DNA from 3 places in the Nitratireductor sp. J20-h4 genome. Region 2 is predicted to be linked to each of the others. Evidence: predicted binding sites of a transcription regulator. Region 2 holds the regulator's gene; each other region holds the start of a gene.
What was found. Region 2 encodes PhoB, which activates phosphate uptake and scavenging genes when phosphate is short. Its sites were predicted from a motif close to TGTCATNNANCTGTCAT; they were not measured.
Positions count from the first base shown of each region.

Region 1 (4,958 bases), 350 kb from region 2:
GAGCACGAAAGTGGCGATCGGAACGATGTCGGCCCAGATGGTGAGGCGGTTGGCGAAGCTGTGAAACAGGCCAGAGCCGATGCCGATCGCGATGACCCACCAGCACAGGACGGTCGCGAAGCGGCCGGCGTTGCGGCGGCGCGCCTCGCGCAGGCCCCAAAGGCCGGCCGCGACGAATGCGAGATTGGTCAGCGCGTTCAGCGGTTCGGCCCACAATTCCGGCCCGGTGCGTTCGCAATAGATGTCGATCGGATCGAAAAACGTGTTGTTCATGCCCCAACCTTCAGGTGGTATCGGCGGCGACAAAGGGTCACCGCAACGTGACTTCCTGTTGAACCTTCCGCCGGCCTAGTCTTCACCAGTTGGGTAGTCGCGCATTGGCGCCGACGCAAGACGATCGGATAGCGCAGATGAATCTCTATCGCGGGTTGAGGCTGGCGTTCGCCGCCGCCGCGCTTTTCGGCACGGCCGTGGCGGCCGGCGGCGGGGAACAGGCGCGGCCGCGTGGCGTCGTCGAGCTCTTCACGAGCCAGGGCTGCAACTCCTGCCCCAAGGCCGACGCCTATCTCGGCGAACTGGCGCGCAGCGGCGACGTGGTCGCGCTGGCCTACCATGTCGACTACTGGGACTATCTCGGCTGGCGCGACACCATGGCGACGGCGGAGAATACCGGGAGGCAAAGCGAATATGCGCGCGCTCTCGGCGAACGGTCGGTCTATACGCCTCAGGCGGTCGTCAACGGCCGGGTCCATATGAACGGCGCCAGTCGAGACAAGGTCGAGGAGGCGCTCGGCGCGCTCAAGGATGCCGGCAAGGGGCTGACGGTCGACCTGACCCTGTCCGAGGGGGTCGAAAGCGTGATCATCGAGGCGGGCGCCGCGCCCGGAGCCGCGCGCAAGGCAAACCTGCTTCTAGTGTTTTTCGATCCGGTCACGCCGGTCGAAATCAAGCGCGGCGAAAACGCCGGCAAGACGGTCACCTACTGGAACGCCGTCTCGGGCATCCAGTCGGTCGGCATGTGGAGCGGGCGGGAAATCCGCGTCGAGATTCCGGCGAGCGAACTCAAGAAACGCGGCGCGGCGGGCTGCGCGGTGCTGTTGCAGTCGCTCGACGACGACGGCAATCCCGGCGCGATCCTCGGCGCGGCGATCCTCGACATGCCGCAGGGCTGAGGTCGACCTGCCGGCCGCGCAGCCTGGCGGCCGCAATCAGCAAGCGCCCACATACTCAAGCGTCCACATATTGGAGGGATTGCCGCCTGAGGTTGGTTCGGCCCAGCGAGGACACCGTGGGCGGGGGGCTTGGGGTTACAGTGTCAGCGCCAGACCGAACCGTCTCAGGCAACGAGTGGATGTTCGCCATCTATTGGGGCTGGAAACGGGATAATTCGCGGCAGGAATGTGGCGGCCAATCACCAATTCCGACATCGTGTTCCCGAACGTGACCGAGGGCCGTTCCCCAACGACCGCGCGTCGGCCGGCCGGCTGAAGCAAGTGCTTGATGATGCGCGCTTTTGGCCGAAAGCTTGCAATTCGCTGACGAAAGGGCGACCCTTTTGTGGCGAAACTGTCATGGAAGGAAATCGCCCATGGTCACACGCGCCGAGTCCGCGGAGGATACGGACGGTTCCGCTATCCTGATCCCGCTTCACGAGGCGAGGCGGGATCAAAAAAGGGAAGGCCCCGTCACTTTCGAGCGACGCGAACTCGACCAGATCCTGAGGCTGTACGGCCGCATGGTCGCGGCCAATGAATGGCGTGACTACGCGATCGACCACCTCCCCGACCGGGCGGTGTTCTCCGTCTTCCGGCGCACCAGCGAGGTGCCGCTTTTCCAGATCGTCAAAAATCCGAAACTGGCGCGCAAGCAGGGCGCCTATTCGGTTGTCGCCGCAACCGGGCTGATCATGAAACGCGGCCACGAGTTGACGCGCGTGCTCGGCGTTTTCGACAAGCGGCTCAGCCTGGTGGAAGGCTGAGGCCTCATTTCAGACTGAATGGCATCGGGGCCGGTTCACAGCCCGTCGCGGAAATTGCGCTCGGGCAGGGAGGCCGGATCGGGCGGCGCGTCGGCGCCGTCATTCAGCGCCCGCTGCATGAAAATGGTGTCGAGCCAGCGGCCATGCTTGAAGCCGGAGCCTTGGAGCTGTCCGGCATGGCGGAAGCCGAGCGTCTCGTGCAGTCTCACCGAGCCGAGATTGCAGGCGCCGTCGCCGATCACGGCCGCCATCTGGCGAAAGCCGCGTGCCGTCGTTTCCTCGATCAGGCGGGTAAGCAGCAGGCGGCCGAGCCCGCGCCCTTGCGCTGACGGGGCAAGATAGATCGAATCCTCGACCATGAAACGGTAGGCGCGACGCGGGCGGAACGGCCCGACATAGGCGTAGCCGACGACGATGCCGTCGCCGGTTCGGGCGACGAGATAGGGGTATCCGGGTTCGCTCAAGGCCTTGAAGCGAGCCGCCATGTCCGCTTCGCCGGGCGGTTCGAGCTCGTAGCTCGCCGTGCCGTTTACCACCGCGTCGGCGTAGATCGCGGTTATGGCCGGGATGTCGGAGACGGTGGCGGGTGTGATGGCGATGTCGGGCATGGATCACGCTGTCGAATGAAGAGCCCGAAACTCAAGCAGACCAGCGGGCAAAAGAAAAGGGCGGCCGCCGGGCCGCCCTCGTCGTTCCCATGCCTGTCCGGCCGGGCTATTCGCGATTGCCCAGGAAGTGGAGCAGGAACATGAACAGGTTGATGAAGTCGAGATAAAGCCGCAGCGCGCCCATGATCGACTTGCGGCCGGCCACCTCGGCGCCATCGCCCTCGTAGTACATTTCCTTGATCTGCTGGGTGTCGTAGGCGGTCAGGCCTGCGAAGATCAGCACGCCGATCACCGAGATGGCGAACTGCAGCGCGGAAGAACCCAGGAAGATGTTGACGATCATGGCGATGATCAGGCCGAACAGGCCCATCACCAGGAACGAACCCATCGCCGACAGATCGCGCCTGGTCGTATAACCGTAAAGCGACAGCCCGCCGAAGGCGGTGGCGGTGATGAAGAAGGTGCGCACGATACTGGTCCCGGTATAGACCAGGAAGATCGTTGACAGCGACATGCCGACAAGGCCGGCATAGAGCCAGAACGTCGTCTGCGCCGCTGGAACGCTCATTTTGTTGATCCTGAAGGACAGGAAGAACACCATCGCCAACGGCGCCAGGATCACGACCCAGCGAAAGGCCGAGGCGTAAACGAGTTGCCCGAAGGCGGTAAGCTGGCCGTCGACGACGGCGAAGTTGAAGGTGCCCCATGCGGCGAGCCCGGTGATCGCAAGGCCGAGCGCCATCAGGTTGTACACCTTCAGCATGTAGGCGCGCAGCCCCTCGTCTATGTCCGCGCCGGCGCGGGCGGGCGCCGATGCGACACGCGCATTATAGTTGCGAAGGTCAGCCATGTTTTCCTCTTAACTGCTCATGTCTCGTCCGGTGTCGGGCGGGACCGTATGGCCATACGCCCAGGCGCCGCTGGCGAGACTCCAGCATGCCTGTGGGGAATATGATTATTCTTTAGGCCAAGAACAAGCCCTGTTCGCCGCGCCCGGCCGTCGCACAGGCCCGGTTTTCGAACTTTCGGCGCCTGTCGGGCGACACGGTTGACCAAAGGTTAGCGCCGCGTGCCGGTAGCTACAGGTTGCGCAACACCGGCGCGGCCTTATGGCCGAGCACCCGCCAGGTCCCGATCAGGCCGAACCCGACGGTCAGCACCAGCGCGATCAGGATGGTCGACAGTGCGATCTCGGGCATGAATGTGGCGGGCAGTCCCATGATCTGCGACAGCACATACCAGGCTGCCGCACCCCCGGCAGCAAGCGCGAAGGCCGCCGTCGACAGGCCGATCAACCCATATTCGAGCGAAAAGGCGGTCATCAATGTCCGGCGGGTGGCGCCGAGCGTCTTCAACACCACGGCGTCGTGGATGCGCGCGCGGTTGCCGGCGGCGAGCGCGCCCGAAAGCACCAGCACCGAGGCGATCAGCGCAACGGCGGCCGCGCCCCGGATCGCGGTGGCGAGCTGACCGACCAGCCGGTTGACGATGTCGAGCGCGTCCTTGACCCGCACGGTGGTGACGGTCGGAAAGGCGCGGGTGACGGCGTTGAGAATACGCGCTTCGTCCTGCGCGCTGGTATCGGGGATTGTCAGCGTGGCCAGCCACGCGTGCGGTGCGCCGGCAAACGTGTTGGGCGAAAACACCATGACGAAGTTGATCGCCAGCGATTCCCATTCGACACTGCGGAAATTGGCGATCCTGGCGGTGATGTTGCGGCCGAGCACGTTGACCGTGATGGTGTCGCCGAGTTTGAGGCCGAGCTCGCGGCCTTCTTCCTCCGCGAAAGACACCAGCGGCTCGCCGGCATGGTCGGGCGCCCACCAGTCGCCTTCGGCGAGCGTCGAGTTCTCGGGAATGTTTCTGGCATAGGTGATGCCGCGGTCGCCGCGCAGCACCCAGCGACCTTCCGGCGGCACCTCGATCTCCTGCACGTCGACGCCGTTGAATTCCATGATGCGGCCGCGCAGCATCGGCACGCGGACCAGCTTGCCGTCGCCGGCCTGTGTCCGCACCAGTTCGGCGAAGGCGTCGACCTCGGTGTTCTGGATGTCGACGAAGAAGAAATTCGGCGCCCTTTCGGGGAGATTGCCGGCGATCTGACGGCGCAGATTGCCGTCGATCAGCGCCAGCGCGACCAAAAGCGTGAGGCCGAGGCCGAGTGCCAGCACGACCGATGGTGTCAGGGCGCCTGGACGGTGGATGTTGCCGATGGCCAGCCGAAGCGCGGTCGAGCGCACGCGCGGGCTGCGTCGGGCGAGCGCCTGTACCAGCATCCCGACGAGGCGCAGGACGATGAAGGTGACGACCGTGGCGCCGACGAACAAAGCGGCGAGGAGGCGGTCGGTCGAATACCACACGGCCAGTCCCGC
Region 1 is NZ_CM165557.1:3,954,251-3,959,208, reverse strand. Features, by position in the region: gene ACT2B0_RS19080 (ceramidase domain-containing protein) at 1-273, opposite strand, end outside; gene ACT2B0_RS19075 (DUF1223 domain-containing protein) at 411-1,172, shown strand; gene ACT2B0_RS19070 (DUF2794 domain-containing protein) at 1,589-1,978, shown strand; gene ACT2B0_RS19065 (GNAT family N-acetyltransferase) at 2,014-2,586, opposite strand; gene ACT2B0_RS19060 (Bax inhibitor-1/YccA family protein) at 2,693-3,436, opposite strand; gene ACT2B0_RS19055 (ABC transporter permease) at 3,666-4,958, opposite strand, start outside.
Region 1: the regulator PhoB is predicted to act here: its motif matches at 1,557-1,573, upstream of ACT2B0_RS19070 (DUF2794 domain-containing protein).

Region 2 (4,958 bases):
TTCGACCTGATCGAGGGACCGTTGCTGGAGGCGCTGGCCAAGACCGCCGGCGGCCAGCACCATCCCATCCCAAGCTTCTACACCGATCCCGACGAGATGCCGCTGATCCGCGCCGGCTGCGCCATGCGCGCCCTGACCTTCGTCGACCGGGAAATCTTCGCGCGCGGCGCGGCTTCGCCCGCAGACCGCCTCGGGCAGGCGGTGGCGTGAAACGCGGCGGCCTCACGCGCCTCATCTTTGCCGCCCTCGCCGGCCTTCTTGCCGCACGCCCGGCGACCGGCACGGAGCCCTGGGCCGAACGCGTCGTCACCCGTCACGTCGATCAGTCGCGGCTCGGCGGGCGACTCGACCGCGACGCGCTTGCCCGACTGCGCGCGGCGGGCCAGCACCTGTTCACCGGCCGTTTCACCGCGCTTGACGGCGTCGGCCGGCCACTCGCCACCCAGGCCATCATCCCCACCAAACGCAAGCGGCCGCCCGAAACAGCCTTTGCCCGGACGTCGGGTATGGATTCCAACGCCTGCTCGTCCTGCCACAACCAGCCGCTTGCCGGCGGCGCCGGCGATTTCGTCGCCAATGTATTCGTCTCGGAAGGGTTCGAGAGTTTCGACTTCGATTCCACCGATCCGCAATTCTCCAACGAACGCGGCACCAACCATTTGTTCGGCGCCGGGCTGATCGAGCTTCTGGGGCGCGAGATCACCGCCGAGCTGAAGGCGATCCGCAAGGCCGCGCTGGCCGAGGCGCGGGCAACCGGCGCGCCGGCGACCCGCGCGCTTGCCGCCAAGGGCATCGATTACGGCACGATCACCGCCCATCCAGACGGCGTGCTCGACATGGCGGGCATCACCGGCGTCGACGCGGATCTGACGGTCAGGCCGTTCAGCCAGAAGGGCGTGATGACGTCGCTGCGCCAGTTCACCGTCAACGCGCTCAACCACCATCACGGCATGCAGCCGCAAGAGCGTTTCGGCGCACGCTGGACCGGCGAGCGCGACCATGACGGCGACGGCCATGACGACGAGATCAGCGCCGGCGACGTGTCGGCGCTCGTCGCCTGGCAGGCCGGCCTGCCGGCGCCGGTGCGCGCCGTGCCCGACGAGGCCGCATGGCGCGCGGCCGCCGCCCGCGGAGAGACGACTTTCGCCGCCATCGGCTGCGAGACCTGCCACAAGCCGTTCCTGCCGCTGGCCTCGCTCGAATTCGCCGATCCCGGCCCCCACGACATGGCCGGCACGCTGCGCGCGGGCGATGTCGAGAAAGGCGCGATCTACGACCTTGCCCTGCTCGAATGGACCAAACGCCTGCCGCGCAACGCCAAGGGCGAGGTCATGGTCCCGCTGTTCGGCGACCTGAAGCGCCACCGGATCGCCGACCGCCAGGTCGCCGTGCTCGGCAACGAGCTGCTCGCCCAGCGTTTCGTGGAACGCAGCGTCTTCATGACCGCCGAGCTGTGGGGCGTCGGCTCGACCGATCCTTACGGCCATCGCAACGACCTGCCTTCGCTCGACAGCGTGATCCGCGCCCATGGCGGCGACGCACGCCGGGCGCGCGACAATTACCTCGCGCTAGCCGAAACCGAGCGCAGCGCCCTGATCGCCTTTCTGAAGACCCTGGTGATCGAGCCGGAGCGGGTAACGCCATGACCGCCTGCTCGCGCGCCCTCCCGCGTCTTGCGTGCTGGATCGCGGCCGCCGCGACGCTTTTGTCGACGCCGCTCGCCGCCGACGAAGCGCTGCCCGATCCGTCGGGCGACGTGCCGGTGATGGAGGAGCAGGCGCGCGCGGCGGGGCTCGTCCACGCCTATCGCGGCCCGTGGGAATTCTTCGTCGGCGGCGGCGCGGCTGCCCTCGACTGCGACGGCGACCGCCTGCCCGATTTGTTCGTGGCCGGCGGGCGCGAGCCGGCCCGGCTTTACCGCAACCGCAGCACGGCCGGCGGCGCACTGCGTTTCGACGAGGTCCCGCTCGGCCTCGAGCCGGACGATCTCGACAAGGTGCTCGGCGCCTATCCGCTCGATATCGACGATGACGGCCACCGCGATCTCGTCTTACTGCGGCTCGGCGAGAACCTGATCCTGAAGGGCGGACCGGACTGCGCTTTCGAAAAGGCCAATCGCGCCTTCGCCTTCGATGGGGCGCGCGCCTGGACGACGGCCTTCGCGGCAAGCTGGGAGGCCGGCCGGCGCTTTCCCACGCTCGCCTTCGGCAATTATGTCGACCGCAGCGCGCCCGGCTCGCCCTGGGGCACCTGCCACGACAACCGGCTCTACCGGCCGGGCGCCGGCCCCCGGCCAGACTATGCCGCCGCCAGTGCGCTCAGGCCGGGTTATTGCGCGCTGTCGATGCTGTTCACCGACTGGAACCGCTCGGGCACGCCGGCGCTGCGCATCACCAATGACCGGCATTATTATCGCGGCGGCCAGGAACAGCTCTGGCGCGTCGAGCCCGGCCGTCCGCCGCGCGCCTATCGCAAGTCCGAAGGCTGGCAGCACCTGACGATCTGGGGTATGGGCATCGCCGAGGGCGACCTCGACGGCGACGGCTTTCCCGAATACGCGCTGACCTCGATGGGCGACACCAAGCTGCAAAAACTCTCCCAAGAGGCCGCCGATGACGAGCCCGCCTATGTCGACATCGCCTTCGAAAAGGGCGCGACCGCCCACCGCCCCTACGCCAGCGACGATCTGAAACCGTCGACCGGCTGGCATTCCGAATTCGCCGACCTCAACAATGACGGCCTGCTCGATCTCTTTATCGCCAAGGGCAATGTCGAGCGCATGCCCGACTTCGCCGCGGTCGATCCCGACAACCTGCTATTGGGCCAATGGGACGGCACCTTCGTGGAGGCCGGTCACCTGGCCGGTATCGACCGGCCGACCAAGGGGCGCGGCGCGATCGTCACCGATTTCAACGCAGACGGCATGCTCGACCTCATCGTCGTCAATCGCGAGCAGAACCTGTCGCTGTTTCGCAATCGCGGCGCCAGGACGGCGTTCGGCACAAGGCCGATGGGCAATTTCCTGGCCGTGGAGCTCAGCCAGCCGGAACCCAACCGCCACGCCGTTGGCGCGCTCATTTCGGTCAAGGCCGGCAACAACACCTATAACCGCACCGTTCAGGTCGGCGGCGGCCACGCCTCCGGCCATGCCGGTTTCGTCCATGTCGGGCTGGGCACCGCCGAACGGGCCCAGGTGCGCGTCAAGTGGCCGGACGGCGAATGGAGCGCGCCTTACCGGGTGTTCGCCAACAATTTTGTGCTGATTGCGCGCGAGACCGACGCGGCGCGCTACTGGTATCCGCCCGACACACCGGACGCCGACAGCTGGAAGGCGAGCGGCGCACAATAACGCCGCGATCCATCGGTTCTAACCGTCCTTGATCGCGTAGCCCGCCCCGCGAATGGTGCGGATGACATCGGGCAGCCGGCCGACATTGACAGCCTTGCGCAACCGACCGACATGCACGTCGACCGTGCGTTCGTCGATATAGATCGTCTCGCCCCACACATTGTCGAGCAACTGGCTGCGCGAGAACACGCGGCCTGGATGCTGCATCAAGAATTCCAGCAGCCGGAACTCCGTCGGGCCGAGACGGATCTCGCTCTTGCCACGATAGACGCGGTGCGCCTCACGGTCGAGCATGATGTCGCCGACTTTCAAGACGCTCGACAGCACTTCGGGCTTGGCGCGTCGCAGCAACGCGCGCACGCGCGCGATGAACTCCGGCGTCGAGAACGGCTTGACGAGATAGTCGTCGGCGCCGGTCGACAGGCCGCGCACGCGGTCGCTTTCCTCGCCCCGCGCCGTCAGCATGATCACCGGCAGGCGCTCGGTCTCGGGCCGCATGCGCAGCCGCCGGCACAGTTCGATGCCCGATACCGCCGGGACCATCCAGTCGAGCACCAGAAGATCGGGCACGCTTTCCTGCAGGCGCAGTTCCGCCTCGTCGCCGCGGGTGATCACCTCGACCTGATAGCCCTCCGCCTCAAGATTGTATTTGAGCAGCACGCATAACGGCTCCTCATCCTCCACGACCATGATCTTCGCAGCGTTCATCGCCAAGTCGACACCCCGTCAGGCTTCGGAAGCCGCGCTCGAAACGGCTGTTTCGTCGAGCTTCGGCCGGTTGATGGGGAGTTGTTCGCCGGTCATCACATAATAGGCGTTCTCGGCGATATTGGTCGCATGATCGCCGATGCGCTCGAGGTTCTTGGCACAGAACAACAAATGCGTGCAGGCGGTGATGTTGCGCGGATCTTCCATCATATAGGTCAGCAGTTCGCGGAAGATGGCGGTGTATTTGATGTCGATCTTCTCGTCCCCGGCCCTGAGATCCTTGAGCGCCGCGGCGTCGCGCGCGACATAGCGGTCGACGATGCCCGAAGCCTGGGCATGCACCATCTCCGCCATCGATTCGATCGACTGCGACAGGCTTTTCGGGGTGGTCGTCTGGCCGACGGCCCCGACACGCTTGGCGATGTTCTTGGCAAGATCGCCGATCCGTTCCAGATCGCCCGCCATGCGGATCGCGCCGATCACCGCGCGCAGATCCTGCGCCATCGGCTGGCGCCGGGCGATCAGCGTGATCGCCCGCTCGTCGAGCTCGCGCTGCTTGGCGTCCATGATCGTATCGTCGGACACGACCCGCTGCGCCAGCGGATTGTCCGACGACAACAGCGACCGCGTGGCGTCGGCGACCATCGTCCCCGCAAGGTCGCCCATCTCGCGGATCAGGCGGTCGACGCCTTCCAACTCCTCGCCGAAAGAAGTGACGATATGTTCGCCCATCGGTTCATCCTTGCATTCGAAAAAACGCGCAAGCGCCGGGTCAGCCGAACCGGCCGGTGATGTAGTCCTGCGTGCGCTTGTCGTCGGGATTCGTGAACATCTTGTCGGTCGCCCCTTCCTCGACCAGATAGCCGAGATGGAACATCGCCGTGCGCTGCGAGACGCGGGC
Region 2 is NZ_CM165557.1:3,605,938-3,610,895, forward strand. Features, by position in the region: gene ACT2B0_RS17320 (ROK family protein) at 1-210, shown strand, start outside; gene ACT2B0_RS17325 (cytochrome c family protein) at 207-1,646, shown strand; gene ACT2B0_RS17330 (FG-GAP repeat domain-containing protein) at 1,643-3,349, shown strand; gene phoB (phosphate regulon transcriptional regulator PhoB) at 3,368-4,057, opposite strand; gene phoU (phosphate signaling complex protein PhoU) at 4,076-4,789, opposite strand; gene pstB (phosphate ABC transporter ATP-binding protein PstB) at 4,830-4,958, opposite strand, start outside.

Region 3 (4,958 bases), 170 kb from region 2:
CGACCTCGTTCTGGGCGTTGCGCATCATCGGGTAGATCGCCAGCACGCGTTCATAGGCGCGCAGCGCGAGTTTCTTGCGCCCGGTCGCCTTGAGGATCGCGCCCATGCCGGACAGGGCGCCGAAATGGCGTGGCTCCAGATTGAGGGTGCGCTCGATATCGGCCATCGATTTGGAATAGCTGTCCATCATGTAGTGGACGGTCGCCCGCCTGTTCCAGCCTTCGGCATAGCCGGGCTCGAGCGTGACGATCTGGTCGAGGAAATCGAGTGCGACGGCGAAATCCTGCTTGCGCGTCGCCTCGCTCGACCATTGAAGCAGAAGATCCACCGTGGCGCTGCCCGATTTCATCCATTCGTCCCAGATGCGCTGGGCGATGCGTTCGGCGGCCTTTTCGTTGCGTTCGCGCTTAAGGTCAAAAAACAGCGTGTCGAGCCGCGAGGCCTTATCGAGCGGCGCGGGCTCAGGCTCAGTCGCCGCGGCCGGGACGACGAGCAGCAATATGGCGCCCAGGAAAAGGGGTCGAAGGAATCGAAAAACGTTCCGCATGGCCGAGAATCTAGCTCTCGGCGGCGGAACGTCAAACTGAAAATACCGTGATGAGGTCACGGCGCGCCACGGAGACCGACGGCCGCGGCGCACTGCGCCGGGTCCGTCGCGACGGGGCATCTGTCCGAAAGCCGGCTTGCGCCCTTCCGGTTCGATGCCTCGGCCTCAGCCCTGACGCGCCTTGAAGCGCGGATTGGACTTGTTGATGATGTAAATCCGGCCCTTGCGGCGAACCATCCGGTTGTCGCGGTGACGGGATTTCAACGCCTTGAGCGAATTCTTGATCTTCATTGTTCCGGTCCGTCATGCCGACCCGAGTGGGCCCAACGTGAAAGGCGCGCCAGGAAGGCGCGCCGTAAACTCGGGCGGTCCATAAACGATCCGGCGGCGGCGTGTCAACCTTTGGCCGACAGCGGTGCTAGTCGGGTGACATGACCCATCTTGCGGCCTTGCCGCGTTTCGGCCTTGCCGTAAAGCGTCAGCACCGCGCCCGGCTGGCGCATGATGCCGGCCGCGTCGTTGATTTCGGTTCCGATCAGGTTTTCCATCACCGCGTTCGAGTGGCGCCGGGGATCGCCGAGCGGCAGGCCGGCCACGGCTCGAATGTGCTGTTCGAACTGGGAGACGGCGCAGGCGGCGTCGGTCCAGTGGCCGGAATTGTGGACGCGCGGCGCGAACTCATTGACGAGGAAGCCGCCGTCGGCGCGCGCGAAGAACTCGACGCCGATGACGCCGACGTAACCGAGAGCCTCCATAAGTGCAAAAGCGCCGGCGCGCGCGCCGGCGAGGGTTGCCGGTTCGATGCCGGCCGGAACCAGGGAACGGCGCAGAATGCCGTCGCGGTGTTCGTTGCGGGCGGGGTCGTAGGCATGCGCGGTTCCGTCGGCACCGCGCGCCGCGATGATGGAGAATTCGAAGCTGAAATCGACGAGTTCCTCCAGGATCAGGGGAACGTCGCCCATCGCCGCGACCATGCCCCGGCACTCTTTGGCGGCGACGCCGCGCAGCACCCGTTGGCCCTTGCCGTCGTAGCCCAGGCGCCGCGTCTTGAGCACGCCGCTTCCGCCAAGCACGTCGAGCGCGTCGGCGAGATCGGCGTCACTGTCCACAGCGAAATGGCGGGCTGTGGATATGCCGGCGTCGTTGAGGAAGGTTTTTTCCGTCAGCCGGTCTTGGGCGACCTCCAGCGCCTTGGGCGGCGGCAGCACGTCAAGCCGCTCGGCCAGCGATCTCGCGGCCGCGACGGGCACGTTCTCGAATTCGTAAGTCACGACGTCGGCGCTGTCGGCGAGCGCGGCGAGCGCGGTCGGGTCGTCATAGGCGCCGACGATCTGGCTTGATGCCAGTTGCGCGGCCGGGCATCCGGGCTGCGGGTCGAGGATCACCGTCTTGTAACCCAGTCGCGCGGCGGCTGCCGCGAGCATGCGACCGAGCTGGCCGCCACCGATAATGCCGATGGTCGCGCCCGGGGCGAGCGGCGTGGTCATGCGTCGTCGGCGGGACGTGCCGCGACCTGATCGCTCTGCTGCTTGCGATAGCGGTCGAGCCTGGCCGCGAGGGCGGCATCGCCAAGGGCAAGCACGGCAGCTGCCAACAGAGCGGCGTTGACGGCGCCGGCGCGGCCGATCGCCAGCGTTCCGACCGGTATGCCGGCCGGCATCTGGACGATGGAAAGCAGCGAATCCCGGCCCGAAAGCGCTTTCGATTCAATCGGCACGCCGAAGACCGGCAGCGGCGTCATCGATGCGGTCATGCCGGGCAGGTGGGCCGCGCCGCCGGCGCCGGCGATGACGACGCGGTATCCCTTGTCGCGCGCCGTGCGGGCGAACTCGTAAAGCCGCTCCGGCGTGCGATGCGCCGAGACGATCAGCGCATCGTGGCCGATATCGAGCGTTGCCAATGTATCGGCGGCATGGCGCATGGTCGGCCAGTCCGACTGGCTTCCCATGATGATGGCGACGTCGCGAGCGGGGCTTTGCAAGGGCTGGTCCCGTGTGAAGGAGGCAAGAGGCGCCATAGCCGAAACGTCCGGTCGTCGCAAGCGACGGGCTACGATGCAGGCTCCGGCTGCCTGTCTGCGCGGGTCAGGCGATGATGTCGGGAATGATGCTGTCTTCCAGTTCGCGCAGGCGATCCTTGAGCGACAGTTTCTTCTTTTTCATGCGCTGCACCTGCAAGGGGTCGCAGCCCGTGGAGATCATCGCTTGTATGGCAGCGTCGAAGTCAGCGTGTTCCTGCTTCAAGCGCGCAAATTCGAGACGAATTTCGGCTTGGTCCTGGTCTTGCATCAAAGGTTCCCCGGCGCTGAATTCCCGCCTTTCCGGCGAGCCCGACGGGCGCCGCATCGCCTGTTGCACATAGCACATCTCGCCCGTTCAGAAAATGCTACTACCCGGCATTCGACTTGTCGGCAATCAGGTGGCACACTGCCATGGCACCGTCACGAATCGCGGAGAAAGGGTTCGTGACGGACGCTTCGAGGACCAGATGAAAGGGAACGATACACATGTCTCTAGCATCCCATCTTGAGGAATTGCGGCGCAAGCATGGAGAACTCGAACGCAAGATCGACGAGGCCCTGGCCCATCCGTCGGTCGACGACCTTGAAATCAACAGGCTGAAGCGCAGAAAACTGGCGCTGAAGGACGAAATCGAAAAGATGGAATTGCCGCCGACCAGGCACTGACCATGGCGTGCTGCGGGCCGGTTTGAGCTACAGGCCCGTAGCCCATCCCCGGCGACCCTCTATCCTTCCCAGAACTGATCGGGCCACAGGTTGAGCCTGAGGAAACCGTTATTGTCGACGGCATAGACGCGTTTCGTTCCCGTGGCTTCGAACACGACCAATCCGGCATCGAGCAGGATTTTCAGATGCTGGGAGACGGCAGGTCGTGAAATCGGCAGTCCGGCGGCCAGTTCATTGACGGTCTTGGGGCCGCGGCGCAGTTCTTCCAGCAGATGGCGCCGGTTCGGATCAGCGATCGCGGCAAAGGCGTCGGGTGTGCTCATTGCGGTCATGGTAGAGCATCGGGGAAAAGAGTGGGAAGCGTTTTTTGTCAGGCGGCGTCCGGACGGCAGCCCACTGGATCGCGATGCGCTCCGCCCTGTGACGCGGTGTCGCGGCGTCCGCATCTCCGCGCCGCGTCCTTGCACGAACCACCATCGTTTCCGATCGCATGTCGGGGCTCCGTTCGGCGCGCCGGTCTACGCGTTTGACACGGACGCCGCTTCCAGCGCCTTTTCCGCTTCCGCTTCCGCTTCCGCTTCCGCTTCCGCTTCCGCTTCCGCTTCCGCTTCCGCTTCCGCTTCCGCGCCTGCTTCGCTGCGCGGATCGAGATGCAGTCCTTCCGGGGTCAGCGCGCGCTCGGAGGGATGCGAGGTGAAGGTCTCGCGCTCCTCGACAGGGATCGGTGCGCGGCGGCTGACGCGCAGCATCGTGTAGCCGGCGAGCGCCAGGTGGGCGAGGCCGGTGGCAATAAACAGGCTTTCGGGACGCCAGGCCGCCATCAACACGGCGCCCAGAACCGGTCCGATCATGGTGCCGAAACCGTAGAGCAGCAGCAGTCCACCCGACACCTTGACGAAATCCTCGGCATCGGCGTGGTCGTTGGCGTGCGCGACGGCGATCGAATAGAGCGTGTACGCGAGAGCGCCGTAAGCGGCGGTGAGCGCGATCACGACCGTTCCGGAGCGCGCGGCCAGCAGAAAGATCGCCAGGCCGATCACGGCCGCCCCGCCGGACGCGCCGGCCAGCACGAAGCGGCGGTCGGTGCGGTCCGACAGTCGCCCGGCCGGCATCTGCAGTGCGGCGCCGGCGATCACCGCGATACTCATCATCAGTGCGATTTCGGCTGTGGAAATGCCGATACGCGCGCCGTAAACGGCACCGAGCGTGCCCCAGGCGCCGTTGGCGACGCCGATCAGCAGGCAGCCTGCGAAGGCGACCGGTGAATTGCGATAGAGCCCCTTCAGGTCGAGGGAGACATTGTGGAGGGGCCGCGGGCTCGCCTGGGCCGAAACGGTCGTGGGGATCAGGGCCAGGCAGAAAAAGATGCCGGTGATCATGAAAAAGGTCGGCGTGGCGACCGTTCCGCTGGCCAGCATCATCTGGCCGGCCATCAGCGACGCGTAGGTGACCATCATATAGAGGCCGAACACCGTGCCGCGGTTTTCGTTGGTGGCGCGCTCGTTGAGCCAGCTTTCGATGACCATGAAGGCGCCGGCCATGGCGAAGCCGGTGAACACGCGCAGGAAGATCCAGAAATATTCCTGCACCACCAGTCCGGTCAGAAGCGCGACGATGGCGCCGGTGGCGGCAAAGGCGCCGAATGAGCGTATATGGCCGACACGGCGCACCAGATGCGGGGCGATGACGCAGCCGGCGACGAAGCCGCCCGCCCAGGCGGTGCCG
Region 3 is NZ_CM165557.1:3,779,627-3,784,584, reverse strand. Features, by position in the region: gene ACT2B0_RS18180 (tetratricopeptide repeat protein) at 1-547, opposite strand, end outside; gene ykgO (type B 50S ribosomal protein L36) at 713-838, opposite strand; gene ACT2B0_RS18170 (5-(carboxyamino)imidazole ribonucleotide synthase) at 943-2,034, opposite strand; gene purE (5-(carboxyamino)imidazole ribonucleotide mutase) at 2,031-2,495, opposite strand; gene ACT2B0_RS18160 (YdcH family protein) at 2,632-2,835, opposite strand; gene ACT2B0_RS18155 (YdcH family protein) at 3,054-3,233, shown strand; gene ACT2B0_RS18150 (ArsR/SmtB family transcription factor) at 3,293-3,556, opposite strand; gene ACT2B0_RS18145 (MFS transporter) at 3,752-4,958, opposite strand, start outside.
Region 3: the regulator PhoB is predicted to act here: its motif matches at 2,975-2,991, upstream of ACT2B0_RS18155 (YdcH family protein).